4 regions of the Clostridium sp. AWRP genome follow, and region 1 is predicted to be linked to each of the others. Evidence: riboswitches for the same ligand, from Rfam matches in the RefSeq annotation. Region 1 holds a riboswitch; each other region holds the start of a gene.
The links. Region 1 has a riboswitch for S-adenosylmethionine ahead of DMR38_RS12480 (hypothetical protein). Riboswitches for the same ligand answer to the same signal wherever they lie in the genome.

Region 1 (8,253 bases):
TGCACAAGAAATCAGAAAATTATCAGAACAGTCAAGAAGTACAGTGCCTAAAATTGCAAAGTTAACAGATAATATCAAGGAAAAGGTTGAATCTTCTAGCAAGATGAGTCAGAATTCATTGACTTCAAGTCAAGAGCAGGCAGCGGCTACACAGGAAATAACAGCTAGTATAGAAGAAATTACATCTATGTCAGAAAATTTAAATCAAATTGTAAATAGTTTATAAATTGTAATAATTCACTAAAAGTATGGATTAAGATTCATACTTTTTTTTAATGTAATTGTAAAGGTGGAATTTAGTAGTATCTCTATTGGATGTTGTTAAAACATAAAAAATAGTATATACTGGTGTATATACATCAAATTGTAGTATAAAAATATTGGTATGGTATAAAAATATTAATATATTATAAAACAAAAATATTATTGTAGAGGTGTAATATGGACAAAACATTTTTAATAAATGAAATAAATAGGTTGAAAAAAGAAAAAAATGCGTGCATATTGGCACATAATTATCAACTGCCAGAAGTTCAAGATATAGCAGATATTGTAGGGGATTCTTTTGCACTAAGTAGAGCTGCTGCTAAAATGGATAATGAAGTTATAGTATTTTGTGGGGTTAAATTTATGGCAGAAAGTGCAAAAATACTATCACCAAATAAAACAGTTTTACTTCCTTCAAAATATGCAGGATGTCCTTTAGCAGAATGTATAGATGAAGAGCAACTTATGGAGGAAAAAGAAAAGCATCCAGAAGCAGCTGTAGTATGTTATATAAATTCTTCTACTGAGGTTAAGGCTATAAGTGATATATGTTGTACGTCTTCTAATGCAGTTAAAGTTATAGAAAGCATGGATAAGGATGAGATATTATTTGTACCAGATGAAAATCTTGCCAGTTATGTAGCCGAAAAAGTTACAGATAAGAAAATCATACCTTGGTCAGGTGGTCACTGCATAACTCATGCCAGAATAACTATAGAAGATGTTAAAAAAATAAAGGAAGAGCATCCTGGAGCTGAAATGCTAGTACATCCTGAAGTTTCAAAAGAAATAAGGGATAGTGCTGAATTTGTTGGAAGTACGTCACAGATAATTGACTATGCAAAGAAATCACCAAATAAGGAATTCATCATAGGTACTGAAATAGGGGTACTTCATAAAATGAAAAATGATAATCCTGAGAAGAAGTTTTATTTATTAAGTCCAAGACTTGTGTGTCAAAATATGAAAATGACTACACTAAAAGATGTCCACAATTCTCTTTTAAATATGGAACATGAAATATTTATTCCTGAATCAATGAGAATAAAGGCATTGGGTTCCCTTGAGAAAATGTTACGTATTGAATAAATTCTATATAGGCTGGTGATGTAAAGTGGAAAGAAGATATTTAGCAAACTATAACGTGAATTCCTGTGAAAGCAAGAGCTTTGATGTAGTTATAATTGGAGCAGGAATAGCAGGACTTTATACTGCTTTAATGCTTTCTAAAAATTTAAAAGTAGCGGTTTTAAGCAAAAAGGATGTATATGATTGTGATTCATATCTGGCTCAGGGAGGAATTGCAGCAAGTATACAAAATGATGACAGACAGCTTCATGTAAAGGATACTATAAATGCAGGATGCTATGTTAATGATTTGGAAGCTGTAAATGTACTTGTAAATGAATCTGAGAAAGCTATAAATGATTTGGTTAGTCTTGGAGTTAAATTTGATAAAAACTCCCAGGGTAATTTTTATAGGTCTTTTGAAGGAAATCATTCTATTCCAAGGATACTTCATGTAAATGGAGATTCTACAGGAAAAGCTATAATGGAGGTTCTTGTAAACCAGGCTAAAAATGCTCCCAATATAGAAATAATACCTAATATCTTCGCCCTGGATATTGTTGATAACAAAAATAAATGTTGTGGTATAATGACATTTTACAAAAATAAATTTGTTTATTTAAAATCAAAGTGCTGCGTAATAGCCTCTGGTGGAATTGGACAGTTATTTTCTAAAACTACTAATGTAGATGTACTTACAGGAGATGGAATTGCCATGGCAATAAGGGCAAAGGTAACCTTAGAAGATATGGAATACATTCAGTTTCATCCTACAGCTTTATACTCTAAAAATAATGAGGAAAAAATGTTTCTAATATCTGAAGCTGTAAGGGGAGAAGGTGCGGTACTTAAAAATAAATGTGGAAACAGGTTTATGAAAGAATATGATTCAAGGATGGAACTTGCTCCTAGGGATATTGTAGCTAGAGCAATTAGTGATCAAATGAAAAAAACTGATTCCAATTATGTTTATTTGGATGCTACTATGTACGAAAAAAAATTTTTAGAAAATAGATTTAATAAGATTTATAGTGAATGTAAAGACAATGGTATAGAAATGTATAAGGATTACATACCTGTAACTCCAGCTGAGCATTATTTTATGGGTGGTATTAAGGTGGATTTGTTTGGAAGAGCTAGTATGGAAAACCTTTATGCAGTCGGAGAATGTGCTTGTACTGGGGCTCATGGGGCAAACAGGCTTGCCAGCAATTCTTTAATGGAAGCCCTGGTTTTCGGAAAAAGGGCTGCGGAGGATATCTTAAATAAAGTAAAAGTTATAGATGAAGATAACTTTGAAAACAGTGAATTTATTCCTCAATGTAAAGAAAGTCACATGAACTTTTCAAAACTTAAGCAAAATCTGAAGATATTAATGGAAAATAATTTAGGAATAGTTAGAAGAATTGATAACATTAAAATTGCATTAGAGGTTGTAGATGAAGTTCTTTTTAAATTTCAATATATAAATTTTAAAAGTATTGAGCAAGTAGAAGTTTATAATATGTATGAAGTTGCTAGAAGTATAATTAGGGCTACTTTGGAAAGCAAGACTTCTATAGGAAGTAATTATATAGAAGAGTATTCTAAAGATAATTTAGTTTTGAGGTGATTGAATTTGAATTACTTAATAGTTGATAAGTTAATAAAAAATGCTCTTATAGAAGATATAAATTACGGTGATGTTACTACAGATAATTTGCTTTTAGAAAGTGAAGTTTCAAAAGGAAGATTTATTGCAAAGGAGTCAGGTGTTATTGCTGGAATTTATGTGGCTAAAAGAGTATTTGAAATTGTGGACAGCAGTATAAGATTCAACGTCAAGGTAAAAGATACTTCTAAAGTGGAGAAAGGTGATGTTATTGTAGAACTAGAGGGAAATTCTAAATCTATATTAAAAGGAGAAAGGGTTGCCCTTAATATACTTCAAAGAATGTGTGGAATTGCAACTAAAACTAATAAGATGGTTGATTTAGTAAAGGATTATGATGTGAAAATAGTAGATACAAGAAAAACTCTTCCTGGATTTAGAATTTTGGATAAGTATTCTGTTACAGCAGGAGGAGGATACAATCACAGGATGAATTTGTCTGATTTTGTAATGATTAAAGATAATCACATAAGGGCAGTAGGTTCTATAACGGAAGCCGTAAAAAGAATAAAAAGTAAAATTCCATTTACAGCTAAAGTAGAAGTAGAAGTAGAAAATCTCGATCAGCTGAAAGAAGCGGTTAATACTGAAGTTGATGTAATTATGTTGGATAATATGGATGTAGATACTATGAAAAAGGCTGTGAAATTTGTAGATAAAAAGTTTATTTTAGAAGCTTCAGGAAATGTCACCGAAGATACTATAGTAGATATTGCCTCTACTGGTGTTGATATAATATCTATAGGTTCTCTTACACATTCTGTAAAAGCAATGGATATAAGTTTAAGATTTATCTGATGGCTACCTACTGTAACACTCCCAAGCATACAGCGAAAGCAAATAAGATTCATTAATATAGAGTTCCAAATTCTAAAGTTATGAATAGTATATTAAGAGGAACAAATGAGGTGATGACATTGGCTATAGAAAACTTGAAAGAGTTAAAAAGTCAATTGGAACTGGATGCAACTAGATTAAGAGAAAGTATATGTATAAAAGACAGTCTTTGTATTAAAGATAAGATATGGGATACTGACGATATGTTTAAAGATATAAAACAGAGGGTTATACTTGAATATATTGAAAAACTGCTGGATAAAATTAAATCTTAGTAAATAACAGAGAAAACCATCAGCTAAACTAAGCTGATGGCTTTTTTTCATCTTCATTATACTCAAAGTTACATTCTTTAAGAGGTACTATTTTTGTCTTCTTAATAATCTTATATCCAATATACAAAGATATAAATATAGGAATACACATATAATTTGTTACAAAATCAAACCAGCTAAATGTTTTAGCTTGAAATACCCATATATTAGAACCGAATATAACAATTATACAAAGTATAATAGATATAATAGGTGCAAATGGATATAATTTAGCCCTATATTTTAAATCTTTCAAATTTTTGCCTTGTGCAGTGTATGCTTTTCTAAATCTATAATGGCAGATAGCTATACCTAACCATGCAAAGAAGGCTGTGATACCAGAAGCATTATATAGTATATAATATATTTTCCCATCTCCAATCAGAGAGGCGAAAAAAGCAAAACAAGCAATAACAGTTGTGGCGTATAAAGCAGTTGTAGGGACACCATGTTTGTTTACTTTTGATAAAAATTTAGGTGCTTTCCCTTCTTTGGATAGGGAATAAAGCATACGTGAAGCTACATAAAGACCTGAATTACCGCAGGAGAGAACAGATGTTAAAATTACTGCATTCATAATACTTGCCGCAATTGCCAGACCAGATCTTTTAAATACCATGGTAAAAGGACTGTATGAAATATTATCTGCACCACTTTTTAATAAGTTTGGATCGGTGAAAGGTACTAAAAACCCAATTACTATAATTGCCCCCATATAAAATAGTAAAATACGCCAGAAAACATTTTTTATAGCTTTAGGAACATTTTCTTCAGGATTTTCCGATTCACCTGCAGCAAGGCCAACTATTTCTGTTCCGGAGAAAGAAAATCCTGCAACCAAAAATACATTAATAATAGCAGATATTCCGCCAACAAAAGGTCCTTTCTTCCCAGAAGCATCTGATAGTACCCAATTACTTAATCCAGGTGATTTTCCACCTAAAATGCCAAATATCATGAGAACACCTACTATAAGGAATACTATAATTGTGACAACTTTAATACTTGCAAACCAATATTCACTTTCACCGTAAATTCTTGCTGAAAGAATATTTAAGATAAAAATTATTACTAAAAATAACATACTCCATAAAGTAGTATTGGTATTTGGAAGCCAGAATTTAACAATCATTGAACCTGCAACCAATTCAGCGGCAACGCATATTGCCCAGCAAAACCAGTAATTCCATCCAAGGGTAAAACCTAATGCAGGGTCAATGAATCTTGTAGCATAAGTTTCAAAAGATCCTGATATAGGTAAAAGTGTTGCCATCTCGCCGAGGGATGTCATCAAAAAGTAAACTAAAATTCCCATAATTACATAAGCTAAAACAGCACCGCCAGGTCCAGCTGTGCTGACAGCACTGCCGCTGGCAAAAAATAAACCGGTTCCAATTGATCCTCCTATGGCGATCATGTTCATATGTCTGGCTTTTAGAGTCCTTTTAAGTTGACCTTGTTCATTTGATTTTGAATTTGTGTCCATTTTAAACTTCCTCCTTTTGTTTAACAATAAAACATATAGTTATTTACCTATGGGACACGCATATTCACATGTTCTGCAATATTTTATAACATTAACGGGTTCTTTTGTGGAAACTTCAGGTATAGTCAAAGGTTTAATGCTAGCTACATCTTCTTCCATTTGTATATTACACAAGGTTCTATCGAAATTTCCAACTCTTCCAGGTAGTTCACTTCTACCTAATTCTGAAGGAAAATATATTTCCTTAGCAAATGCACCTTTTTTGCATTTTTCCCAGCACTTAATTTTGCAGCTTTTACATGGATCGTATGCAGAAGGTCCGGTTGATTGTAAATCTAAACTTAAACCAAGTGCTCTTAATCTTACATGAGGACCATATTCAGGTGTAACCAATAAGTTATTTCTACCTATGCATCCTAATCCAGCCACTACTGCTGAATCTTTTAAGAATATTCCGCCCTTTTCCACATGATAATTAAAAGAATAGGTTTCTATACCTTCATTTTCCAATGTACTTTTAACACTTTTGGTAATACTAATTAATTTTTTATTGCCTATAGTATTATGATCTTCAATCCAATAGTCCACAGCAGGATTGTCTACAGGATGATGATAAGCTAAAATAAGTACACTTTTTATTCCCTGGGGCCATAGAACCTCTGTTAGAAATTTATCTTTTTCTCCACGCATATAAGTTCCAACACCGTTGTATTTAGGCATTTTAGGTACTACAGTAAATGCAGGGGCTTTTTTTAGGTCCTCAACATTTGCAATTCCTGCTAGAGAAGCTCCAGTTTTTAGTCCAAGTTTTATAATTTCTTTTGATGTAAGTTTGTCCATAATTTGTACTAATGTATTTTAATATGTAAAAATACATTATTCACTTCCTCTCTTTAAGTAATGTATTTTAAATTCATGAATTTTTTACCGAAAAATAAAAAATCCTCTTTCTAAAAAGAAGAGGATAAATAGCATAGGTTATTATGAGAGTTTATTAAAAAAACATCTCTCCCTCATCTTTCAGAATTATTATGATCTGCTGGAATTAGCACCTTTACATGTTTACGCATGGGCAAAGCATGAGGTTGCTGAAACTTCATAGGGCCAGTCCCTAAGTTTCTCTTGATAAGGATTTATTTAATTTTTTGTAAAATTCTTATTAACTAATATGTATTATATATGTTATGTTTTTCAATGTCAATAAAAATCTAATTATGTTACAGGACATATGATTGAATTGTGATAATGTCTTAGTATACCGCATTTGATTATGTCCCAAATAAATAAGTTTATAGTATAATAAAACCTCATGACTAAGAAGTGAGGTGGACAAAATCAGAAAGGTAGTTTTAACAATGAATGAGAATGCAAAATATAACATAATCAAGAAATTAGTAGAGAGCAATGGTAACAAGCAAAGAGCTGCTGTACAGATTAACTGTACTGTTAGGCACATTAACAGAATGATTAAAGGGTATAAAGAGCAGGGAAAAGCCTTTTTTATACATGGAAATCGTGGTAAAAAACCTGTCCATGCTTTAGATAATTCTACAAAACAGACTATTGTTGACTTATATCGAACAAAATATGAAGGCACCAATTTAACTCATTTTTCAGAACTCTTAAAAGAATTTGAAGGAATCAAAGTTTCATCAAACACTATACGTTCCATCCTTTTGCAGGAATTCATCCTGTCTCCTAAGGCAAAACGTTCTTCTAAGAAGGCTCTATACACTAAACTTAAAGATATGCAAAAATCTACAAAGTCAAAAAAGCAGGCTAGTGTTATTCAAAGTTCTATTCTTGCTATCGAAGATGCTCATCCTAGGCGTCCGAGATGTGCCTACTTTGGAGAAATGCTTCAGATGGATGCTTCTCTTCATCCTTGGTTTGGTGGAGAAAAAAGTCAGCTTCATATAGCTGTAGATGATGCCACAGGTGCTATTGTAGGTGCTTATTTCGATGTTCAAGAAACGCTAAATGGATATTACCATGTACTTGAGCAAATATTGAAAACCTATGGTATTCCTTATATGTTTTACACCGATAGGCGTACAGTTTTTGAGTATAAACAAAAGAAATCCCCTTCTATCGAAGAGGACACTTTTACCCAATTCGGTTATGCCTGCAAGCAGTTAGGAATTGAGATTAAAACCAGCAGCATTCCACAAGCCAAGGGGCGTGTGGAACGAATGTTTCAAACACTGCAATCACGACTTCCTATCGAATTGCGTTTAGCTGGTATAAGCACGATTGAGCAGGCAAATGAATTTTTAAACTCCTACATAAAAAAATTCAATGCTCGATTTGCTTTACCTGTTGATAATATCAAATCTGTATTCGAAACGCAACCTGATATTGAGAAAATCAATTTAATTCTTGGTGTACTTGCTAGTAGGAAAGTAGACAATGGGAGTTGTGTAAAATACAATAAAGGATATTATCTTCCAGTAGATGCTAATGGTCACCCAGTATATTACCATAAAGGTACCTGCGGTATAGTAATAAAGGCATTTAACAATGATCTATATTTTTGTGCAAACGAAAAAGTTTATGCACTTGAATTGCTTCCGGATCATGTTCCTTCATCAAAAAATTTTGATCTTGCGAAGACCTCAAAAACTCCAAAG
Region 2 (8,253 bases), 730 kb from region 1:
AAATAAAATAGATTCTTTAATCTATATGGAAATATAAAAAATAAATAAGTCTATAATAGTTCTTTAATTAGTTATAAACTTATTATACGAGGAGTGCAATTTATGAGAAGTATCAAACACAATATAATATTAGTTATTTTATTTCTTATGATTTAATAATGAAGGAATCCAAAACCAAAATTATCGCAGAATCAGATAAAATTCTGAAATAACTAACGAATGGATTGGCGAGCAGGGAAAAGTAATCAAAGAAATTGGAGATTGTATTGTATTAGATGAAGTAATTAAAGCAAGTGATTGTGCTAATAAATTGAAAGCTCAAATTTCTAAGGTTAAAATTTAGGGAACATCTATAGGTTTGTGTAAAATAGAATAGATGGGATAAAATTTATTTGGAAATTACTATAGGATTAAGTTCCTATAGTAATTTCTATTTTTCTATGCGTAAATCATTCTGTGCAAGTACTGTATTGAAGATAGTAAATTTAAAAAAATTATTTTAAGAACTTTTTGAATTATCTTGATTTATTTTGAAACTTACATTCTAGAATAAATCATAATCAATATAGGAGGTAGTTAAATGTACAATTTAAGAAACAGAAATTTTTTAACACTAATGGATTTTACAACAAAGGAAATAAATTTTATGCTTGATCTTGCAGCAGATCTCAAGAGGGCAAAGTATGCTGGAACGGAGCAAAAAAAACTTAAAGGAAAGAATATAGTTCTATTGTTTGAAAAGGATTCAACTAGGACAAGATGTGCATTTGAAGTTGGAGCAAAGGATCAAGGAGCAAATGTAACATATTTAGGACCAACTGGAAGCCAAATGGGCAAGAAAGAGTCAGCAGCAGATACTGCAAGAGTACTTGGAAGAATGTTTGATGGCATAGAATATAGAGGATTTGCACAGGAAACAGTTGAAGATTTGGCTAAATATTCAGGAGTCCCAGTATGGAATGGCCTTACAGATGCTGACCATCCTACTCAAGTATTGGCAGATTTCCTTACTGCAAAAGAACATTTGAATAAACCATATAACAAGATGGTGTTTGTATATTCTGGAGATGGAAGAAACAATGTAGCAAATGCACTTATGATTGGTGCATCAAAAATGGGTATGGATTTTAGAATAGTTAGTCCTAAAGAATTATTTCCATCAGAAGAATTGTTAACTAAATGCAAAAATGTAGCAAAGGAAACAGGAGCAAAGATCACAATAACTGATAATATTGATGAAGGTGTAAAAGATGCAGATGTTCTTTATACGGATGTATGGGTATCTATGGGAGAACCTGATGAAGTATGGGAAAAGAGAATAAAGCTTTTGAAACCATATCAGATAAATAAAGAAATGATAGAGAAGACAGGAAATGAAAAGGTAATATTTGAACATTGTCTCCCTTCTTTCCATGATTTAAAAACTAAAGTGGGGAAACAGATACATGATAAATTTGGCTTAAATGAAATGGAAGTTACAGATGAAGTATTTGAAGGAAAGCATTCAGTAGTATTTGATGAAGCAGAAAACAGAATGCATACTATAAAAGCAGTTATGGTTGCTACACTTGGAGATTAGTTAGAAAGGAGAAGTAAAATATGTCAAAAATAGTAGTAGCATTAGGTGGAAATGCACTGCAGGCTAATCCTAATGACAAATCAGCTGAAACACAACTAAAAACATGTATAGAAACGGCAAAACCAATTGTTGACCTTATTGAAGAAGGTCATGAAGTAGTAATAGCACACGGAAATGGACCTCAGGTTGGGCAGTTAGTTGCTGCATATGAAACAGCTGCAGCAGTAAATGAAAAAAATCCAATTATGCCTTTCCCAGAATGCGGCGCAATGAGTCAGGGATATATAGGATATCAACTTCAGCAGGCAATAAAAGAAGAAATGAAAAAAAGAGGATTAAGTAAGGAAATTGCTACAGTAATTACTCAAGTTGTAGTAGATGAAAACGATCCAGCTTTCAGAAATCCAACTAAACCTGTAGGGTCATTTTTTACAGAAGAACAAGCGAAAAAACTTATGGATGAAAAAGGATATGTTATGAAAGAAGATGCAAACAGAGGATGGAGGAGAGTAGTTCCTTCACCACTTCCTAAAACTGTGATCGAAGAACCTGTAATTAAAACTCTAGTTAATGCTGGACATGTTGTTATCACGGTAGGCGGTGGCGGCATTCCTGTAGTTGATAAGGGAAATGGAAACCTTGAAGGAGTTCCTGCAGTAATTGATAAAGATTTTGCTTCAGAAAAAATCGCAGAATTGCTCAATGCAGATAAATTAGTTATTTTAACTGCAGTAGAACAAGTATCAATTAATTTTGGTAAACCAAATCAGAAAAATATTTTAAAAATGACAGTAGATGAAGCTGAAAAATACATTGAGGAAGGACATTTTGCACCAGGTTCCATGCTTCCAAAAGTTAAAGCTGCATTATCTTTTGTACAATCAAAACTAGGGAGAATAGCAGTCATTACTTCACTTGAAAAAGCTAAAGAATCCATAATGGGTTTGACTGGTACAACCATAACAGTATAATTTTAACGAACAAATGCAATCTAATTAAAAATATATTATATGCTGTAGTGTTTGTATAGCATAATGAATATTTAACAAAAGTATATTTATTATCTTACTTAGTAAATATCTATATAGCATAGGGAATTTACTAATAAAGTAAAGTTGAGATAAGGAAATGTTAGATTATAAAATTACTGCCATATATAATTTATCTGGCAGTAATTTTATAAATAAAAATGATTTCTAGACATAAAGTTACCGCATATTTTATTCAAAAATAAGTATCAAATTTAGAAATTTTTATATGAAAGTCACAAAGTTAACGCTTACTTAGTTTTACAAAAGATTATTGATGTTTATAAGGAGGAGTGTTAGTATGCAAAGTAGTATAGAAGGTAGTGTACAAAACCAAGGAGAAGGAAAATTGGGACTTGTACCTTTAATTGGATTAGTAATTGGTTCTATAATTGGTGGTGGGGCTTTTTCTTTTCCAGCAGATATGGCAAAGGTAGCAAGTCCAGGTGCAATTATTATAGCATGGATTATTACTGGAGTTGGAATGTTTACACTTGGTTATGTATTTCAAAATTTATCTCAGCGGAAACCAGATTTGGACTGCGGTATATATAGCTATGCTAAAGAAGGTTTCGGAGAATATACAGGATTTAATTGTGCTTGGGGACACTGGGTTAGCTCGATGTTAGGCGATGTTTCATATTTGGTTATGCTTTTTTGTACAATAGGATATTTCTTTCCTGTATTTGGAAATGGAAACAATTTATCTGCGCTAATAGGTGAATCTATATTAATATGGGGTGTTAATGCACTTATATTAAAAGGTGTAAAAACAGCTGCATGGGTAAACGTTTTAACTACTATTGGAAAACTTATACCTATATTTGTATTTATAATAGTATCAATAATTATGTTTAAAGTTAATATATTCAACTTGGATTTTTGGGGAAATATGAGCACTAATCTTGGAAGCGTATTGACACAGGTAAAGGGTACAATGCTTATAACCTTGTGGGCATTTATTGGTATAGAAAGTGCAGTTGTATTTTCAAAGCAAGCAAAAGTAAGAAAGGATATCAGTAAAGCCACTATAGTAGGATTACTAGGAGTACTTATTATTTATGTTTTAGTATCATTATTGGCACTTGGTACAATGGAACAAGCTCAATTGGCTGGATTAAAGAGCCCTTCTATGGCATATGCACTAGAATATATGGTTGGTAAATCGGGTGCTGTAGTAGTAAATGTAGGTTTAATAATATCATTATTAGGTGCATTTCTTGGATGGACTTTGATATGTTCAGAATTGTCATATTCTGCAGGCAAAGGTAAAGCATTTCCAAAGTTTTTTACAGAAGAAAATGCAAATGGAGCACCTAAAAATGCGCTTTTGGTTACAAATATAGTAACTCAAGTTTTCTTAATATGGGCTTTCTTTTCTAAAAGTTCGTATCAGATACTATACGCTATTGCAAGTTCTGCCGTATTAGTACCATATTTTTTTAGTGCATTGTATGCTCTAAAATTAACTATTACTAAGGAGACATATATTGCAGGTGATAATACAAGAATTAGAGATATGGCTATATCGGGATTGTCAGTTATATATGCAGTTTGGCTTATATATGCAGCAGGCTTAAGTTATATGCTTCTTCTTACTATATTATTTTCAGGTGGAATTTTAGTTTTTTATAAAGCTAGAAAAGAGGGAAATACAACTGCTTTTACAAATATAGAAAAAGGTGTAGTAACAATTTTAGTAATTCTTGCAGTTATAAGTATATATATGATAGTTGCAGGGAAAATTGCGATAAAATAGCAATAATGTTGTTGACATCTTTAAATTTCGCTGTTATAATGTAAATCACAAGTTAACAAAATTTAATATTAACTTATCAAGAGAGGTGGAGGGACTGGCCCTATGAAGCCCGGCAACCAATACTATTTTTAATAGTATAGTGGTGCTAATTCCTGCAGCATAAGCTGGAAGATGAGAGGATCATTGAGATTTTTAGCTCGAGGTTGTTCCTCGAGCTTTATTTGGTTTTAAATTGAAAATATGATATGAAAATTTTATATTTCAGCTTAATGCTTAGAAATTGTCTATTATTTTATAATTGGAGGGAAGCAAAATGAAAAAATTAATTACAGTTATTTTATCACTAACATTGATCTTGGCATTAGCTGGATGTGGTGCTCAAAACAGTACAAGTTCTTCAAGCAGTAGTAAAGGTGACGACAAAAAAGTAATAAAAGTAGGAGCATCTCCACAGCCTCATGCTGAAATATTAGAAAAGGTAAAACCTATACTGAAGAAACAAGGGTACGATTTACAAATAGTTCAGTTTACAGATTATGTAACTCCTAATAAGGCTTTGGATTCAGGAGATATAGATGCAAACTTCTTTCAGCATATTCCATATTTAAATGAATTCAATAAAAAGAACAATACAAATTTAGATTATGTAGCAAAAGTACATCTTGAACCTATGGGAGTTTATTCTAATAAAATCAAGAGTTTAAAAGATTTGAAAAATGGTGCTGAAATTGCAATACCAAATGATCCTACAAATGGTGCAAGAGCATTAAAGTTATTGGCTCATGAAGGAATTATAAAAGTAAAGAGCGGAGATCTTATTTCAAAATTGGATATAACTGAAAATAAGAAAAACTTAAAATTCCAGGAACTTGATGCACCACAACTTCCAAGAACTTTAACAGAAGTAGATGCAGCAGTTATAAATACAAACTATGCACTTCAAGCAAAGTTAAATCCACTTAAAGATGCTATTGCCATAGAATCTAAGGATTCACCTTATGCCAATATAATTGCTGTTAAAAAAGAAAATAAAGACAAACCTTATATTAAGGCATTAGCAAAGGCTGTTAACGATCCATCAATTAAGAAGTTTATACAGGAAAAATATAATGGAAGCATAATTCCAGCATTTTAGAAAATAGAGTTGTAAGTAAAAAGTTTACATATACAGCGGAGTATGCTGCCAAATTTCACTACTATAAAAAAATTTTAAATGTGGCTTCAATTTTGGCAGCATATTCACCTTGTATAAGTTCAAATTTTACTTAAAAGTACTATATATAGTAATCTAACTTGAAATAAGCTTATACGTATAGATATTTTTACAATAAATAGGCGCATTTAAATATTTTCTACTAAGACTTGTCAAAATATTTAATCGTGCTTGTGGTTGTAAAAATGTCAGAAGTATAAGTTTATTTTTTAGTTATAAATAATACATATTTTAAATTTTTATATAATAATTAATATTTGATTAATAAATATGTCTTTATACCCAGTAATAGAAAACATTAATTCCATAATAAAATTATAAAATTGGTAGAAATAATTAAGAACAATATGAGTTAATATCATACAATATAATGTGAAGAACTTTTATGGAGAATTATATATGGAACAAAATAAGATAATTTGAAATAACTCCACAAATTACAATTTAGTTGTGGATAGTTTTAAACATAACCGTTATGGCTGGTATGCTTATTTGTATAAATATTTGTATCTTTGTTGTTATTTACATTGTTGCCCATATAAAGTACCTGCTTATTGGCATCCATTTTTTTATAAATATGGCTTGCATATGAATGATGGAATGATACAAGAACGCTATTACGAACCCTCAAATAATGATATGCACCTTGTTATAAATTCTAATAATATAAAAAAGTTATCTAAACACTTTCGCAAAACTACTGAGCATCTTATTAAACAAACCACTATATATTGGCAATAAAATATTAACACCGAAGAAGGTTGAAGATGAAATTGGATTGCCTGCTGATGATAGACAAAATAAGAATATTGTGAAATATTATTGTCACTTTTGTGTTAGTTAAATTTATACTTCTGTACCTTTAATCCACACTTCAGGATGATTCATTGTCCATTGTAATTCATCTAAAAGCATCTTTATATGATAACCATCTACTGCAGCATGATTAACTGTAATAGATAAAGGCATCATAATTATACCATTTGTTTCAGTAAATCCACCAGATTCAAAAATTGGTGCATAATAATTTTTTGCATTTTGCAATTGCATTGATAAACTATTAAAACTAAACCACGGAATACAAGATATGATATAGTTGTTAGAAGGTGGTGCTTCCTTTGATAACATAATACCATGACTCTTCCCATACTGTTTCATGTCTGAAATATAATTTTTATAAAACACCTCAAAATCCTCATCATATTCCGTCCAAAGAAATGTTATTGTTTTATCATCTTTGTGAAATATTGGATAAAAAGGAGTTCGACAATCCCAATATCCTAACATATCATCTTGAATTGCCATAAGAAATTCCTGGTGTTTTCCAATAGCTCTGGTTACCAAATAAAGATATGTAGGAAAGAATTTTAAGCCTTTACTTTTTAATGTATCTTTAAGGATTGTAACATCAACCTTTACGTTAATAGAATAAATAAGTGTTGATACCGTTTTTGTAAAATAATTATATGTGTGTGCTCTTGGCCATGTCTCCATGTCAATAGTATGAAAACTTGTATTCATATGATTATACCTCTATTTGATTTCAATTAATTTATAATCAAATTATAACCTCATCTCTCATAATTTATCTAGCTCATAAATAATTCTGTAATAAAGTTGTCCATATTACATTTTTATCTTTTGCCATATATGAAGCTTTCTTATAAAAATCTCCATTAAAAGCTTCCAATTTAACTGCATTATCATATAAACATATTATACTATAATTATTTGTTATCAAGTTAATTATATAATTGTTGGTATTACTATAAGCCTGATTCTTTGAATTCACCCTCTGCTTTATCAGTTAATTTGTGAAGAGGCTTTTTTAAGACAGCAATAATCAAAAATGCACCTGCAAAAGCCATTAAAGTGAGAAAATCCTTATACACATTACTCCAAATAGGTCCTGCTATAGCTTCCCTGAATCCATTTATAGCATATGTAAAAGGCCAAAGTGGTTCTAGTACTCCAAATATCTGAGGTAAGGTTTTTACAGGATAAAGTCCTCCTGCCCCTGCAATTTGAAAGACCATTATTACAACTGCAGCGGCTTTCCCAATGTTACCCATAATAGATACCAATGTAACTACAATAATAGTGAAAGTAAAGCTGCAGGTAAATGCAAATCCCATCATAAGCCATGAATTTTCAGGCTTTATTCCTACTATATATATGTCTCCTAAAGTTATAATGGTAGTTTGTATAATTGATATTATTAAAAACAGAAGCAATTTCGAAAAATATTTATGTGACAATTTAACTTTTTCTCCACTTTCGAGATCTTTACATTTTAGTGTTAGTATGGAGCATAGTAGCAAAACTCCCACCCATATTGCAAGAGTAGTGTAAAAAGGCGTTATTCCATATCCAAAAAGACCTGAATTGTATAGTTCGATACTTTTTACCTCAATAGGTGATGATATAAAATCTGATATTTTATTAGGATCCTTTTCCATTATATTTATTATTGAAGTTAAGTTTTCATCGTTTAAATCCTTCAGTTTATTGCTTAATTTGTTCAAGTTATTTTGGATGTCTATTAATTTCTTATTTAACCTGTTCCTTTGATTGACTAAATTTTTACTGCTTGATATTCCTGAGTTTGCCACAAGATTTAATTCAGGTAGCAATTGTCCAGTTGCACTAAGTACTGAATCAATACTATCTAAAT
Region 3 (8,253 bases), 2.2 Mb from region 1:
AATACAATAGGAAAGTCTAAAGTGACCAGGACATTTAAAGGATGAGCCTGGAACTATGAGCAGGTTAAATTTTTTTGCTTCCTTTGCAAATTCAACATCATCAGCAATTAATGACTTAGGGAATAAATAAAAGGCACCTTCAGGCTTAACACAGGAAAATCCTATTTTAACAAGATGATTGTATAGTAAATCTCTGTTCTTCTTATATATATTCATATCTACGCTTGAATCCAGACATTTTGCAATTACCCTTTGAAATAAAGATGGTGCATTTACAAAACCTAAAATTCTATTTGCCACATTAAGGGCAGGCATTACATCTTTAAAATCATCCATATCACTACTGCAAACTACATATCCTATTCTCTCACCTGGAAGCGAAAGGGATTTGCTATAAGAATAGCCTACCATAGAATTTCTATAATAATTCAATATGTATGGAACCTTTACTCCATCATAAGCTATTTCCCTGTAGGGTTCATCTGAAATTAAGTATATACTGGTACCAAGTTGTTCCTGTTTCTTGTCTAAAAGCTGTGATAAATCTTTAATAAGCTTTTCCGAATAAATTATTCCTGTAGGATTGTTTGGTGAATTTATGATTATTGCTTTTGTTTTAGCATTTATGGATTGCTCCAATGCATTTAAATCTGGCTCAAAAGTTTCTGTATTTGAAGGTACTATTACAAGTTTACCACCAAAATTATCTACATAATTCTCATACTCTCCAAAGAAGGGTGAAAATGTAATAACTTCATCTCCTGGATTCAAAAGAGTTTTGAAAATTATATTAAGTCCTCCTGCTGCACCGCAGGTCATTACCAAATTATTTTCAGTAAGCTTCAAATTGTATTTGTTATTTATGTGTTCTGCGATTTTAGCCCTTACATCTTCATAACCTGAATTGCTCATGTACCCATGAACCATATTTGGAGATTCCTCGGACATGATTTCATTTACAGCCTTTTTTATAGCCTCAGGTGGTTCTACATTTGGATTCCCCAAACTAAAGTCAAATACATTTTCTTCCCCATAAATTGAAGCTAGTCTCTTTCCTTCTTCAAACATAGCTCTTATTATAGAACTTTTAGATACATGTTCTTTCATTTTATTGGATATCATAAAAATTGCCCCCTTTTTTCAATTCACATTTCACAGTGCACAATTCACAATTATAGATTTTCTAGATTAAAAGTTACCTTATACAAATCGTGTAATCACAAATTTCAGCACCATAAAAACTTTTGACAAGTATAAAGATGTTCTCAATTTTGTCATTACATTTTATGTATAAGTTTAAACTTTAATTAAGATCTCTATAAACATAAAGTTAAGAGTTAAAAATAAATGTCGATTTTCCAAAATGTTAACAGAGAAAAATCATCCATAGCCCTCAACTTTCAATTTTTAACTATATTTTATCATTATATAAAATATTTTAACACATCAACTTGTAAATGTGAAACTTTAACTAATTCACAGTTCACAGTTCACAATGCACAATTTCGGTAGATTTTTCTCCGCTAATGCTATGAAAAGTCTAAAAACTAAGTGGTATGAACATTAAATTTTTAGATTTTCTGTGACAACAGAAAATCATCCTTAATTGTGAATTGTGCATCGTGCATTGTGAATTAATTACTTCATGTTACTTTCCACTAAAAACAGAAATTACTATAGTTACAATTATAATCACAATAATGCCTATATATATAGCCATTCCAAGTGGCCTGCCTGCATTTATAGTCCAGCCTATGCCAAATCTTTTTTCCACAAATAAGGATGGATCATTCTTGTTATAATATATACTATTTCCTAGTACCCAGCACTTATCATCATCTTTATCTCCAAAATTAGATTTGATTTTTTCATCATCATTCTTAAATTTTATATTGCTTCCACCCTGACCAATTTTAAAAGCTAGAACTATACTACTTAAAATTGTAACTAGTAGAAAACCCACTATTATGATGATTGAAAAGGTATTACTTACATTAAATACTCTAAATATCTGAACAGTAGCAACAGTTAGTAAAAGATTAGTTACTACAGCAAAGGTAACCATATATATGGACCAGCTTCTTCTAAATATACTATTTTTCTTTACAGATGCTTCTGGGTCTATAGAACTAATCTGCTGTTTTGACCATCCAATTCCCTTGTAGACTATAAAAAATATAAAAGTAGTAAAAATCTGAGTAATTGGCATCTCCCAAATTAGAAACCTGGATTTAAATTGATATCCTGTTACATTACCGGAAAAATCCCAGTGTGTAGGAACTTTATAAGGTAGAGAGCCATAATTCATATATCCTAAAATTATATTTACTATAATGATAGCTGCAGGTATCAAGAAAAACCAAGCTGATACAAGCATATTACTTTTGCTTCTAGAAAAGCTAGTGTCTACAGTTACAACCTGTTTTTTGCCTTGAAACCACAACTTTTGTGACTTAAGATTTTTCATAGCTCTGTTTGATATAAGATATATTAGAAAAATTATGAATACAAAGGCAAAAGTAGTAAACAAAATCATACCTACATTTAAAACACTATAATTTAAAACACTAAATAAAATAATAAAAGGAATTCCTATAATTAAATTATTCTTTACAAATTGTGCTTTTATATGCTTAATTTCATCTGAATCAATCTTATCTTCAGGGATTCTTACTCCAAATACAATTTCTTTTCTTGTAAATTTAGGAGTCAACATATTGATTACGAGTATTATCACAAAAATAAAAAATAAATATATACACATAAACAAATTATCTTTCATTTAATTTCACCCACCTTAGTAGTTATTTATCTTTTTTAATATATTGCTTAAATATATCGGAACACAGACTTAAAATATCTTCCATCTTTTTTCCCCTTAAATGAGCTTCACATATCAAGTAAATAAATTCCTCCTTAAGTTTTTTGTCAAACTCCTCTGTACTTTCAGGGAATGTTCCACTTACTACAGCTCCTGTTCTCCTATCTACATTCAAGTAGCCATCTGACTTTAACGCATTATATGCTTTGTTTACTGTATGAAGATTTATTCCAATATCTTCTGCCAGTTGTCTTACAGAAGGAAGGCTCTCTCCTAGTTTTAGATTACCAGAGGCTATTCCTTCTATTATTTGCCTCCTAAGCTGTTCATATATAGGCATTTCTGATTCAAAATCTATTTGCACTAACATGGCGTCCCTCCTTTTCTATTTGTTATATATAATATATAACAAATAGAAAACATGTTCAATAGTTTTTTACATTTTTTTGCGGAAAATTATGTAAAAAGGCTACTGTATAATGTATTTTTCCTCATTATACAATAACCTTTTTAATTTATTACTAAAGAACAAATAACAAAGAATAAATAACAGGTAATGATACTTTTCCTCCTAACGTCGGAAATATTAAAATTATAGATTTTCTGAGGTACGAAAGAAATCATCATTATTTCAACTTTGATATTTGAACTTTGAACTTTTTAAAAACATTTTAGTCTACAATTACCCCAAGTCCATCTGGTATAACCACAACTTTAGCATCTTTCCCCACAATATCATATGCCCTTTCTAGAGCTTCTTCAAAAGTATCTGCCTGCTGCATGTGCATATTCTTTATTATTTTAGAATCACACATATCTGTTACAACAATTACTGTATGTTTGGAAAGTATACTCGCAAGCATCTGAGATGCCCACTGATCAGGCACAGTTTTATTTCTGGAAACTTCTGAAACTTTTTTTAAGAATTCTTCTGGGGTATTCAAATTAGCTAAATTATTATAAAAGGTTTCACCACCATGACCTTGACTGCAAGCAGACACCATTATTATTACGCCGCCATCCCTACAATTGGCCTCAGCTGCTGCCATCCCCTTAACGGATTGATATATATTTTGGTCAAGCGGATACCCTCCGTTAGTAGAAATGGAAACATCACCTACTAATTTACTCACTTTTGATAAATTATACACAAATTCACAGCCTTTTACATGGGCATCATTCGTATCACCTGCAAAAGCATTTATTATCTTTTTATCTTCATCTAGTGCTACATTTATTATAAAAGCCAATCCTGCCTTTTTAGCTGCATATAGCATGTCCTTATGAACAGGATTACCTTTTAAATTGCCAACTCTTGCAGAAGGATGTGCTACAAATTCTGCACAGTGATTTGCCAGGATGGTCTTGGCAGAGGCTATTCCAGGCAGCACACTCTTTCTACCTCCTGAAAAGCCAGCAAAACAATGAGATTCTATAAATCCTTCTGCAATCAAAAGATCTGCTTCAACTGCAAGTTTATTTACTATAAGTTCTCCACCAGATGGTAATGTACCTATCTTTACCAGATTATCTTCATTCTGTGCATCATGTATTACTATCTTTTCGTTTTTTACTATATCTTCTCCATATTTATCTACAAGTTCCTGCCTAGTAGTCGCCCTATGAAGGCCTGTAGCAACTAGTATAGTAATATTAGCATCAGAATTTGTGCTCCTTATTCTTCTTAAAAGTTCAGGCATAATAATTTTACTAGGAACAGGTCTTGTATGATCGCTGCTTATTATAACTATATTTTTCTTATTCTCAGCCAATTGTTCAAGTTTAGATGAATTTACAGGATTGTCAAGAGCTTTTTCTACTATTTCCAATTGGCCAATCTCTGCTTTATATTCGCTTGCTTTTGATTCAAGTATACCAAGTAAGTTGTTGTCATCTATTTCAGCTTCTATTATTTTTTTATGGTATGGTAATTCTATTTTAGCCATTCTAATTTCCTCCCATAAATATATTTTTAAAGTGATTCTACAATAATTACTTTATCAAACAAATAATTATTTGTTAAGCTTTTTATATATAAGATTTCCTATAGTTTGAAGTACCTGGACAAAAATTATGAGTATTATTACAGTGTATACCATTATGTCAGTCTGAAATCTATAATATCCATACTTTACTGCCACATCTCCAAGTCCACCTCCACCTACTGTACCTGCCATAGCTGAACATCCAACTACGCTTATTACAGTAAGTGTTATACCAAGCACTATAGATGGAAGTGCTTCTTTAATCATAACTTTAAATATTATCTGCATATTACTTGCGCCAAAAGACTTTGCAGCTTCTATTATTCCCGGGTCTATCTCTTTAAGTGAAGATTCAATTACTCTCGATGCAAAAGGTGCTGCTGCTATTGTAATAGGAACTATTGCTGCTGTTGTACCTATGGTTTTTCCAACAATAAGTTTTGTAAAAGGAAAAATTGCTATCATAAGTATTATAAAAGGAAATGATCTCAATAAATTTACTATTGCATCCAGTATCTTGTATACCACTTTATTAGGCTTTAATCCACCAGGTTCAGTTACAACTAGCAAAATAGCAGGTATAAATCCTATAATTACTGCAAGTATTGTAGAAACTATAACCATATAAAATGTTTGTCCAATAGCAGGAAGTAGTATTTCTTGAAATGTTTCACTAAATCCCATGTTTACTCTACCTCCCAATTAACATTTTTTGAAGAAAGATAATCGCATATACTTTCCTTATCTTTATCATTTACATTTATAACCAGACTTCCTAAAACATCACTGCGAAATCTTTCAAGTTTTCCCCATACTATAGAAAATTTTATGTTCAAATCTATAGCCATAGAGGTTATCAAATTATCCTGGCTTATTTCCTTAGGAAAGAATATTCTTATGTTTATACCTTCATCCGGAAGTAAACTATCATTTCCAAGCAGCTTCTTTAGATTTTTCCCTGGTTTTAAAAATATTTCTTCTACATTTCCCGAAGTTTTTATTTCACCTTCATCAATAATGGCAATTTTACTGCATATTTCTTTTATAACCTCCATCTGATGAGTTACTACTACTATAGTTATTTTAAATTCATTGTTTATTTTTCTTAAAAGCTCAAGTATTGACTTTGTAGTATTTGGATCAAGGGCAGATGTAGCTTCGTCACAAAGAAGTATACTTGGATTTAGTGCCAAAGCTCTTGCAATAGCTACTCTTTGTTTTTGTCCGCCGCTTAATTCAGAGGGCATGCTCTTTGCTTTATCACTAAGGCCTACTAAATTTAGCAATTCCTTTACCCTTGTTTTTATTTTACTTTTTTCTAATCCCCAGACTTCAAGCGGAAGTGAGATATTATCATATACATTTTTTCTGTTTAACAAATTAAAATTTTGAAATATCATTCCCAGGTTTTTTCTAAAAGTCCTTATTTCTTTACCTTTTAAGTCTTTTACTTCTTTATCCATTACCTTTATGCTTCCTGTGTCATAGCTTTCAAGACCATTCAAGCACCTTAAAAGCGTAGATTTTCCAGCACCACTGTGACCAACTATTCCAAATATTTCACCTTCTTGTATATGAAGATTTATACTTTTCAGCACACTTTTATTGTTAAAACTTTTGCCTACATTATTAATATCTATCAATCTTCTTTAACCTCCCATATCAATTTTAAGAAAAAATAAAAGCCCGAGAAAAATCTCAGACTTGGTTAACTCAAAATTTCTCTCATCTTTCAGCTCTCGCTGCAGGATTTAGCACCATTATACACTGTACTGGTTGCTGGATTTCATAGGGCCCGTTCCCTCAATCACTCTTGATAAGTTCAAGATTTATATTCAATTATGATTTTAATTATAGACGTGACCATTTATTATGTCAATACATCCTATCTAAAAATGTTATAATTGTCTTAACTCAAAAACTCTGGAGGAATACCTATGAACAAAAATATAAACATTTTAATAGTAGAAGATGATACAGATATAAATAAGTTATTATGCAGAATACTAGAAAAAAACAATTACAATGTCCGTAGGGCATTTTCAGGTACCGAAGCTGAAATGTGTATTGAAAAATATGACTTTCAGCTAGTCTTACTTGATTTGATGCTACCTGGCATTACAGGAGAAAAGCTTATAGAAAAAATACGAAAGATTAAAACTATGCCTGTCATTGTAATATCTGCAAAAACAGCTCAAGAAACAAAAATTGAAGTCTTAAAACTAGGAGCAGATGATTTCATATCAAAACCTTTCGATGTAGAAGAAGTACTGGCAAGAGTTTGTGCCCAACTTAGAAGGTATATGATATTTTCAAACTCAAATGAAAAACAAAACATATTAACCTATAAAAATATGACCTTAGACCGGGAAAATCACAAAATTTTTATAAATTCTCAGGAAGTAGTATTAACTATAAGGGAATTTTGTATACTAGAACTTCTAATGTCTTACCCCAAAAAAGTATTTACAAAAGCTAATTTATTTGAACATGTATGGAAAGACAAATTTATAAGTGATGATAACACCATAAATGTGCATATGAGCAACCTTCGCTCCAAAATAGCTAAAATTGACCCGGACACAGAATACATACATACTGTTTGGGGAATAGGTTTTAAGATGAAAGATTAAACTTAATGATTTCTTAAGTTTTTCTTTAATGTATCTTGCTGATTTTGTTCTAATATAAAATCAACAAGAAAACGGAGGTTGATATCATGAATAATTTAGTGCTTCATACAAAAAATCTTACTAAAAAATACAAAAATCACAAGGCACTTGATAATGTAAATATTAAAATAAGTAAAGGTGACATATACGGTCTTGTCGGCAAAAATGGCGCTGGCAAGACAACCCTTATGAGAATAATAACAGGTCTTTCTTTGAAAGATAACGGTGAAATAGAATTATTTTCAAGAACCAGCAAAGACGAATTAAACAAAGAGCGAATGAGAACAGGCTGCATAATAGAAACACCCAGCTTTTTTCCTTACCTCTCAGGCAAAAAAAATCTTGAATACTATAGAATTCAAAAAGGAATTCCTGAAAAAGACTGTGTGGATAAAGTGCTTAATATAGTGGGTCTTTCAGATACAGGTAATAAAAAATTCAAACATTATTCTCTTGGCATGAAGCAGCGTCTTGGCCTGGCCCTAGCTTTAATTGCAAGTCCAGATTTTTTAATTTTAGATGAACCTATAAATGGTCTTGATCCTGTTGGAATAGTAATGTTTAGAGATATATTAAAAAAATTAAACAGAGAAAAAAATACAACTATATTAATTTCAAGCCACATTTTGGGAGAACTTTCTCAGCTTGCTACTACTTATGGCTTTATAGATAATGGGAAACTCATAGAACAGATTTCTGCAAAGGATTTAGAGGAAAAGTGCAGAGAATATTTGTCGGTAAAAGTAGACGATGCAGCTCATGCTTCTCTTATACT
Region 4 (8,253 bases), 2.1 Mb from region 1:
TATATTTTTAATAAATTCTATATTCACTTACCTTACCTACTTTCTTTTTGCATATACTATTTATATATATCTTCTCCAAACCATTTAGTTGAGATTTTAGACATTGTTCCATCCTTTTTTAACTCATCTAACGCTTTTTGTACTGCTGTTTCAAGTTCCTTATCTCCCTTTTTAAATCCTATTCCCATAGGCTCATTGGTAAGTTTTTCATTAAGTACTGTATATTTTCCTTTCTTGTCAGGGCTAGATATATAATATTTTCCAACTGGTTCATCTACTATAACGGCATCAATTCTTCCTATTAATAAATCCTGAAGTTCTTCTGTAGTCTTATCATATTTTTTAACTTCTTTTATGCCTTGTAACGTTTGAACAACTTTTTCACTAGTTGTACCAATTCCTACTCCTACTTTCTTTCCAGCTAAATCTTTTGAAGTCTTAATTGCTTCATTTCCGCTTTTAGTAACTATAATTTGTGCATTTTGTATATAAGGTTCTGAAAAATCTATTTGCTTTTTTCTCTTTTCATCAATACTAAGTCCTGATATTATAACATCAAATTTTCCAGAGTTAAGTGCTAAAATTATTCCATTAAATTCAGTACCTACAAATTGAGTCTTTACTCCAAGCTTTTTGCCTATGGCATTTGCCATATCTATATCAAAACCTTTAAGTACGTTTTGGTTATCTCTAAATTCCATTGGTGGAAAAGAATCTTCAAGTCCTACTTTTAGAACTCCTGCTTTTTTTACCCTCTCTAAAGCATTCTGTCCTTTTTGTCCATCTCCACTATTACTGTTACTGCTCCCGCATCCTGCAAATAAAGCAGCTGCAAAAACAATTGTCAACATTACAATTATTGTCTTTTTTAACTTCTTCATTTTTTTCCCCTTTTCTATAATTATTATTTTTAACTCCTTAGGTTAAATATATAAATAATTATACATTTATTTTTATATTTATTCAATACCTTTTTTGCTTTTTCATAGTATTTTATTGTATTCTTATATATTTTTAAGCTGCAAAAGTTAAGCTAATTAAAAATAAGGGGGCTGACATACTAGTTAACTAGTGAATCAGCCCCTGAATAACAATTTCTCCTAAAAAGGATAACGCCTTCTAAGTGCTAAATGCACTAAGAAGCCTGTTAATAAGCATCAGGTGGAGTCAAAACTCCATCTGATGCCAAGAACTCTGTTTATTACATATTTCTATACTTTTCCATAGTTCCCTTAAACAATTCTGCCGTAGAAGGAGGACTATAGGAAATAGCATTTGCACCTGCTTCTATAGTTTCCTCTATACTTTCCTTAGTCCTTCCACCTGTAGCTATAATAGGAACATCCTTATATTTTTCTCTTATTTTTCTCACAAGGGAAGCACTATTCTTACCTGCAGATACATTTAATATGGAAGTTCCCGATTCAATTCTCTTTTGAATATCATCTCTTTCAGATACTACTGTAACTATAATAGGAATGTCGATAGCCTCTCTAACAGCTCTTACAATTTCATCAGATGTAGGACTATTTAACACTACCCCCATAGCTCCAGTAAATTCAGCATTTAATGCTAAGTTTACAACCCTTTTTCCTGTAGTAAGTCCACCACCTACACCGCAAAATATGGGTACATCAGAAGCTGTAACTAATGACTCTGTTATAACTGATTGGGGTGTAAAAGGATATACTGCTAAAATTGCATCTGCATCTATATTTTTTATAACTGCTATGTCCGTAGTAAATGCAAAAGATTTTATTCTCTTTCCAAAAACTATTATGCCGCTGGCCTCTCTTATTACACCAGGGAAATTTATCATATGTCCTCTAAGTACTCCTCTTATCTCTGGTACATACTTAACATCTTTTTTATTAATCTTTTCACCCATTTTTATATCTCCCAAAATCTATTTTGATATCGTCTCTCTTACATATTATTGTATATTAAACACATTAAATATTCCATAAAAATTATTTTTATTCTAAACTGAAAATAATTCTTCTGCTATTTTTACAGTTTCTCTAGCATCTTTAGCATAATAATCTGCACCTATCATATCTGCATAATTTTGATTTAATACTGCTCCACCTACTACAACTTTACATTGAAGTCCCTTATCTCTTATAGCATCTATAGTCTTTTTCATATTACTTACGGTGGTTGTCATAAGTGCACTGAGTCCTACTAGCTTTACATTATTTTTTATTATAGCATCTACTACTTGGCTGATATCTACATCTCTTCCCAAATCTATAACTTCAAAACCATAGTTCTCCAAAAGCACTTTAACTATATTTTTCCCTATATCATGTATATCTCCTTTAACAGTAGCAAGTACTATTTTACCTCTAAATACCTTATTTTCACCACTCCTAAGCATATCTTTTTTTATTATTTCAAAAGATTGTTTTACAGTTTCAGCTGACTGTATTAACTGTGGCAAAAATATATCCTTGTTCTCATATTGTATGCCTACCTCATCTAACGCTGGAATTATATAAGAATTTACTATATCTACTGACTTTTTACTTTTCAAAAGCTTACAAGTTAACTCTACTGCCTCATCTTCCATTCCATCAATAATCGCCTGTTTTAGATTTTTATCATTTTCACCTAAATTAGGAATATCACTTCCCCATTTTGCTTTTTCACCTTCAGATTTACTGCTATATTTTTTTACGTATTCCTTCCCATCTTTATCTATGTTTGTTAAGACCTCAAAAGCTGAAATAGTATCTTTCACACCTTGGTCTCCTGTATTTATTATTGGCAAGTCAAGTCCTGCCTGAAGGGCAAGTGCAAGAAAAGTTCTATTTAATATGCATCTTCTAGGTAGCCCATAGGATATATTGCTTACTCCAAGAGTAGTCTTTACTCCGAATTGTTCCTTTAAAATTTTTATGGCCTTTATTGTCTCAAGAACTTCCCTTTGTTGGGCAGATGCAGTTAACGTAAGACAATCAACTATTATGTCCTTTCTCTTGATGCCATAGTTTTCGGCAGTTTTGATTATCTTCTCTGCAATCTTTACCCTACCCTCTGCAGTATCAGGTATCCCGTTTTCATCTATAGTTAAGGCTATAACACAGCCTCCATACTTCTTTACTATTGGAAATACTTCTTCCATGCACTTTTTTCTACCATTTACTGAATTTATTATAGGTTTACCGTTATAAACTCTAACTCCAGCCTCCAAGACTTTAGGATTTGGACTATCTATATCTATAGGCAATTGTACTACTTTTTGTATTGCCTTTACTGCTTCTTTCATAGCCTGAACTTCATTAATCTCAGGTAATCCTACATTAAGCCCAAGTATATGTGCTCCTTCTTCTTTTTGCTGTACTGCTTCTTTCTGTATAAAACCTACCTTTCCTTCCTTAAGCTCTTTCTTATAAATATCTCTACCTGTAGGATTAATTCTCTCTCCTATAAACTTTATTCTATTACCTAGGAACACAGTATCCCTGGCTGAACACACTGCGGTATAATTTTTTTCTTTTATGTCTAAAGGTACTATATTTTTCAAGCTTTTTACCATAGTTTTTATAAATTCAGGACTTGTTCCGCAGCATCCTCCAAAAAACCTAACTCCTTTTTTTGCCATAACCACTACATTTTCTGCAAATTCATCTGAAGTTATGTCATAAATCGTATTTTCGCCATCATACTTTGGGAGTCCTGCATTAGGCTGAACTATAATGGGTATAGAAGAATACTTTAAGATTTCATCTACAATATGTTGCAATTCTCCTGGTCCCAAGGAACAATTCACTCCAAGGGCATCCACCCCCAACGATTCAAGTACAAATACCATAGTCTTGGGATCTGTTCCCATTAGAGTTCTTCCATCCTGCTGGAAAGTCATTGTACAAAATATTGGAAGAGAACTATTTTCTTTTGCTGCAAGAATAGCTGCCTTTGCTTCGTACAAATCAGACATAGTTTCTATTAGAATTATATCTGCTCCCGCTTTTTCCCCTATAATAACCTGACTTTTAAATAATTCATATGCAGATTCAAAACTTAAACTCCCTGTAGGCTCCATAACCTGTCCTGTAGGTCCTATGTCAAGTGCTACTAATTTATCCTTTGCCTCTTCCTTTGCAATTTTTACTCCAGCTGTAATTACATCTTTTATTGTATAATCAGAAGAACTATACTTAAGTTCATTGGCACCAAAAGTATTTGTTATTATGATATCTGATCCTGCATTTAAATATTCCCTATGTACTTTTCTTATAATCTCTGAATTTGTTATATTTAATGTTTCTGGAAGTTCACCTACTTTAAGTCCTTCTCTTTGAAGCATGGTTCCCATAGCTCCATCAAAAAAAACAAATTTGTTGTTAAACTTATTTAATAAATCTTTAAATAACATTCGCTGCACTCCTTTTTCAAATACAAGTTTCATGTTCAAATTATTTAATTCATTACTTCTTGTATAAAATTTTAAACTTTAAACAAATTTTCTACAATACATCAAATTATTTAATATTTCATAATTGTATAAATATACATTAATATTATTCAAAATTAATATTTATTTGCTCACTAACTATTAATTTTTCATTTTTGACTATTAACTGAAAAAGTTGCCCTTCAATCAGAAAAGCAACTTTAAATTTGACAAAATCAACTTTCCTTATCTTTCAGAATTTATTTTATTCTGCAGGAATTAGCACCGATGCACTTTAGTGCCGGTTGTTGGGTTTCACTGGGCCAGTCCCTCCACCTCTCGTGATAAAAGTGCTTTAATATTAATACTTTAACTATCAATTGTCAATACTATTTATATCATTATTTTATTATAATTCGTAATATAAATGAATCTTACTTAGTGGGACAAGCAGACATATCAAATCTTTGATTTGATGATAGTCGCTTTCACAGAGTGCGTAGGTAGCTATTAGATAAAATTTCCCAAATATTTTTCTATTGACAAATCTTATCTATGTCTGGTATGATTTTCTCAATCGAATACGGAACTTCTTATCCAGAGCGGCAGAGGGACTGGCCCTATGATGCCCAGCAACCTGAATGATCATTTTCATTCAACGGTGCTAATTCCAGCAGGTGTTAACCTGAAAGATGAGAAGCATGAAGATAGAATCTTCTTGTAACTTATCTTACAAGAAGATTTTTTTATTCTGCCAGGTTATAGAAGTTTCGTCCAAAATATTAAAAAAGTATTAGGAGGAATAAACAATGAGTAAAGAAAGAAAATTAGGATTTGAAACATTACAAGTACATGCAGGTCAGGTGCCTGACCCAACTACAGGTGCAAGAGCAGTTCCAATCTATCAAACTACATCCTTTGTATTTAAAGATGCCGATGAAGCCGCAGACTTTTTCCAGCTAAAAAAACCGGGAAATGTTTATGCCAGAATAATGAACCCAACAGAAGATGTATTCGAACAAAGGGTAGCAGCACTTGAAGGCGGCAGTGCAGGTCTTGCTACATCTTCCGGACTTGCAGCAATACTTTATGCTGTATTAAATGTAGCAAGTGCAGGAGATAATATAGTTGCAGCTAGCACACTTTACGGTGGAACTTATGAATTGTTTTCCGTAACCTTAAAAAAGTTAGGAATTGATGTAACTTTTGTAGATCCTGATGATCCTGAAAATATCAGAAAGGCTATTACAGATAAAACTAAAGCAGTTTATGCAGAAACAATAGGTAACCCTAGAATAAATGTTTTGGATATAGCAGCTGTAGCAAACATAGCTCATAAAAACAAAATTCCTCTTATCATAGATAATACTTTTGGAACTCCATATCTGGTAAGACCCATAGAATATGGTGCAGATGTAGTTGTCCATTCTGCAACTAAGTTTATAGGTGGACACGGAACTACTTTAGGCGGAATTATAGTAGATGGTGGAAAATTTGACTGGGCAGCAAGCGGAAAATTTCCTGACTTTATAACACCTGATGAAAGCTATAATGGACTTGTATACGCAGATCTTGGACCTACAGCTTTTGCTACAAAAGCCAGAGTACAACTTTTAAGAAACACAGGGGCAACACTAAGTCCACAAAGTGCTTTTTATTTCTTACTTGGGCTTGAATCGCTTTCTCTTAGAGTAGAAAGACATGTAGAAAACACACGAAAAGTAGTTGAATTTTTAAGTAAACATCCAAAAGTTGCATGGGTAAACTATCCTGAACTTGATGGAAGTCCATACAAAGAATTAGCTAAGAAATACCTTCCAAAAGGAGCAGGTTCAATATTTACCTTTGGAATAAAGGGTGGATCTGAAGCAGGAAAGAAATTTATAAACAGCGTTAAATTGTTCTCCTTACTTGCAAATGTAGCAGATGCAAAATCATTAGTAATTCACCCTGCAAGTACAACTCATGCAGAGTTGAATGAAAAACAACAAAAAGCTGCCGGAGTTACTCCAGACCTTATAAGGCTTTCAATAGGTGTGGAAAATATTGATGATATTATATACGATTTGGATCAGGCTCTTGCAAAAGCTTAATTAATTAATTTAATTTTTCTCCCATATTTTATATTGTTTCAATTCATAAATAATAAGCTGACTACTAATTAATTAGTATGTCAGCCCTATATGTCTTTTTAAATAGTTGAAAGTTGAGAATATACAATTGATAGTAAAGGATGATTTTTTGTAGTATAACGGAAAAAAATCCACCTTAACTGTCAACTATCAATTGTCAACCTTCAACTCATAATTTAAGTACACTTAATTATAATTTTCAATTTTTTCTATAATAGCTTCAGTAAATCCACTTGTAGTTGTATTTCCTCCTAAATCCTCTGTTAAATATTTACCTTCTCTAAGTACAGTTTCTACAGCTGTCTCAATTTTATTTGCTGCTCCTGTTTCCCCTAAATAGTTAAGCATCATAACTCCTGAAAGTATTATAGCCGTTGGATTTGCTTTATTCTGTCCTGCGATATCCGGAGCCGAACCATGGGCAGCTTCAAATACTGCTGCATTTTCTCCTATATTGGCTCCTGGCACTAGTCCAAGTCCACCTATAAGGCCTGATGCCATATCTGATAAAATATCTCCATATAAATTAGGCATAACAAGTACATCATAATTCTCTGGATTAAGGACAAGTTTCATACTCATAGCATCTACTATTACACTTTCAAATTCAATGCCTTTATATTTTTCTGCTACTTTTTCAGCTGTTCTTAAAAAAAGTCCATCTGAAAGTTTCATTATATTAGCCTTATGAACTGCCGTAACTTTCTTTCTTCCATTTTTAATTGCATACTGAAAAGCTGATTCTACTATTCTCTCACTTGCTTTTTTAGATATTATTTTAACGCTTTCCGCTATTTCATCATTTATCATGTGTTCAATTCCTGAATACAGATCTTCTGTATTTTCTCTAAATATTACAAGATCCACATTATCATATCTGCACTTTACTCCAGCATAAGTTTTTATAGGTCTTATGTTTGCATATAGATTTAAATTTTTTCTAAGAGTTACATTAACACTTTTAAATCCTTTTCCCACAGGAGTAGTAACTGGTGCTTTAAGTGCTACTTTATTTTTCTTTATACTTTCTATAATGTTATCCGGTATTGGTGTTCCATATTTATCCAAGACTGAAGCTCCCGCCTCAAATATTTCCCAGTCAATATCTGCCCCACTCTTATCTATAACTTTTTTTACAGCTTCACAGATTTCTGGTCCTATACCATCACCTTTAATAAGAGTAACTTTATGCGTCATTTTCTATCCTCCATTGTTATCTATTATTCTAAATTTTATACTTACTCTAGCTAGCCCTTTCTTCTTTTTTTTGTGAAATATCCGGCAGCATCTTATCAACTAATAATTCTAATTCATCATTTCCTATTATACTGGTTCTTCCTGATTTATATTGTTCATCCACCCATTCTTTAATTTTAGCAATTCTATTATCCCATTTATCAACTTTTTCTTCATCTTTTAATCTATAATAGGTATTAATCCAGGCTGCAATTCCAGCGTGACCAGAATATTGATTTACAGCTACTACAACTGGTCTTCCCAAAATTTTATCCGTATCAAATATATTATAGATTTCTTCATCTTTTAATATTCCATCTGCATGTATTCCAGCTCTAGTTACATTAAATTCTTTTCCCACAAAAGGAGTTCTAGGTGGAACTGAATATTTCATTTCTTTCTTAAAATACTCTGATAATTCCGTTATAACTTCAAGTTTCATATTTTTAGTATTTCCTTTTATTTGTGCATATTCAAATATCATAG

Region 2: it holds a riboswitch for S-adenosylmethionine, as region 1 does, so the genes downstream of both, DMR38_RS16055 (MetQ/NlpA family ABC transporter substrate-binding protein) here and DMR38_RS12480 (hypothetical protein) in region 1, are expected to answer to the same signal.
Region 3: it holds a riboswitch for S-adenosylmethionine, as region 1 does, so the genes downstream of both, DMR38_RS01925 (methionine ABC transporter ATP-binding protein) here and DMR38_RS12480 (hypothetical protein) in region 1, are expected to answer to the same signal.
Region 4: it holds a riboswitch for S-adenosylmethionine, as region 1 does, so the genes downstream of both, DMR38_RS03160 (O-acetylhomoserine aminocarboxypropyltransferase/cysteine synthase family protein) here and DMR38_RS12480 (hypothetical protein) in region 1, are expected to answer to the same signal.

Annotation. Positions count from the first base shown of each region.
Region 1 covers NZ_CP029758.2:2,748,918-2,757,170, reverse strand. Annotated here, with positions in the region: gene DMR38_RS12510 (methyl-accepting chemotaxis protein) at 1-226, shown strand, start outside; gene nadA (quinolinate synthase NadA) at 442-1,356, shown strand; gene DMR38_RS12500 (L-aspartate oxidase) at 1,382-2,947, shown strand; gene nadC (carboxylating nicotinate-nucleotide diphosphorylase) at 2,954-3,784, shown strand; gene DMR38_RS12490 (hypothetical protein) at 3,865-4,098, shown strand; gene DMR38_RS12485 (amino acid permease) at 4,127-5,623, opposite strand; gene DMR38_RS12480 (hypothetical protein) at 5,663-6,463, opposite strand; SAM riboswitch class I at 6,634-6,755, opposite strand; gene DMR38_RS12475 (ISNCY family transposase) at 6,979-8,253, shown strand, end outside.
Region 2 covers NZ_CP029758.2:3,476,383-3,484,635, reverse strand. Annotated here, with positions in the region: gene argF (ornithine carbamoyltransferase) at 581-1,579, shown strand; gene arcC (carbamate kinase) at 1,600-2,550, shown strand; gene DMR38_RS16060 (basic amino acid/polyamine antiporter) at 2,909-4,366, shown strand; SAM riboswitch class I at 4,437-4,544, shown strand; gene DMR38_RS16055 (MetQ/NlpA family ABC transporter substrate-binding protein) at 4,680-5,501, shown strand; gene DMR38_RS16050 (CatA-like O-acetyltransferase) at 6,426-7,100, opposite strand; gene DMR38_RS16040 (YhgE/Pip domain-containing protein) at 7,346-8,253, opposite strand, start outside.
Region 3 covers NZ_CP029758.2:416,397-424,649, reverse strand. Annotated here, with positions in the region: gene DMR38_RS01950 (pyridoxal phosphate-dependent aminotransferase) at 1-1,122, opposite strand, end outside; gene DMR38_RS01945 (DUF5808 domain-containing protein) at 1,649-2,782, opposite strand; gene DMR38_RS01940 (GntR family transcriptional regulator) at 2,805-3,191, opposite strand; gene larA (nickel-dependent lactate racemase) at 3,493-4,767, opposite strand; gene DMR38_RS01930 (methionine ABC transporter permease) at 4,834-5,490, opposite strand; gene DMR38_RS01925 (methionine ABC transporter ATP-binding protein) at 5,493-6,449, opposite strand; SAM riboswitch class I at 6,529-6,629, opposite strand; gene DMR38_RS01920 (response regulator transcription factor) at 6,744-7,439, shown strand; gene DMR38_RS01915 (ATP-binding cassette domain-containing protein) at 7,526-8,253, shown strand, end outside.
Region 4 covers NZ_CP029758.2:693,606-701,858, reverse strand. Annotated here, with positions in the region: gene ehuC (ectoine/hydroxyectoine ABC transporter permease subunit EhuC) at 1-27, opposite strand, end outside; gene DMR38_RS03175 (ABC transporter substrate-binding protein) at 57-881, opposite strand; gene DMR38_RS03170 (hydrolase) at 1,202-1,888, opposite strand; gene DMR38_RS03165 (homocysteine S-methyltransferase family protein) at 1,982-4,381, opposite strand; SAM riboswitch class I at 4,643-4,750, opposite strand; SAM riboswitch class I at 4,990-5,098, shown strand; gene DMR38_RS03160 (O-acetylhomoserine aminocarboxypropyltransferase/cysteine synthase family protein) at 5,209-6,492, shown strand; gene DMR38_RS03155 (isocitrate dehydrogenase (NAD(+))) at 6,718-7,728, opposite strand; gene DMR38_RS03150 (2-isopropylmalate synthase) at 7,775-8,253, opposite strand, start outside.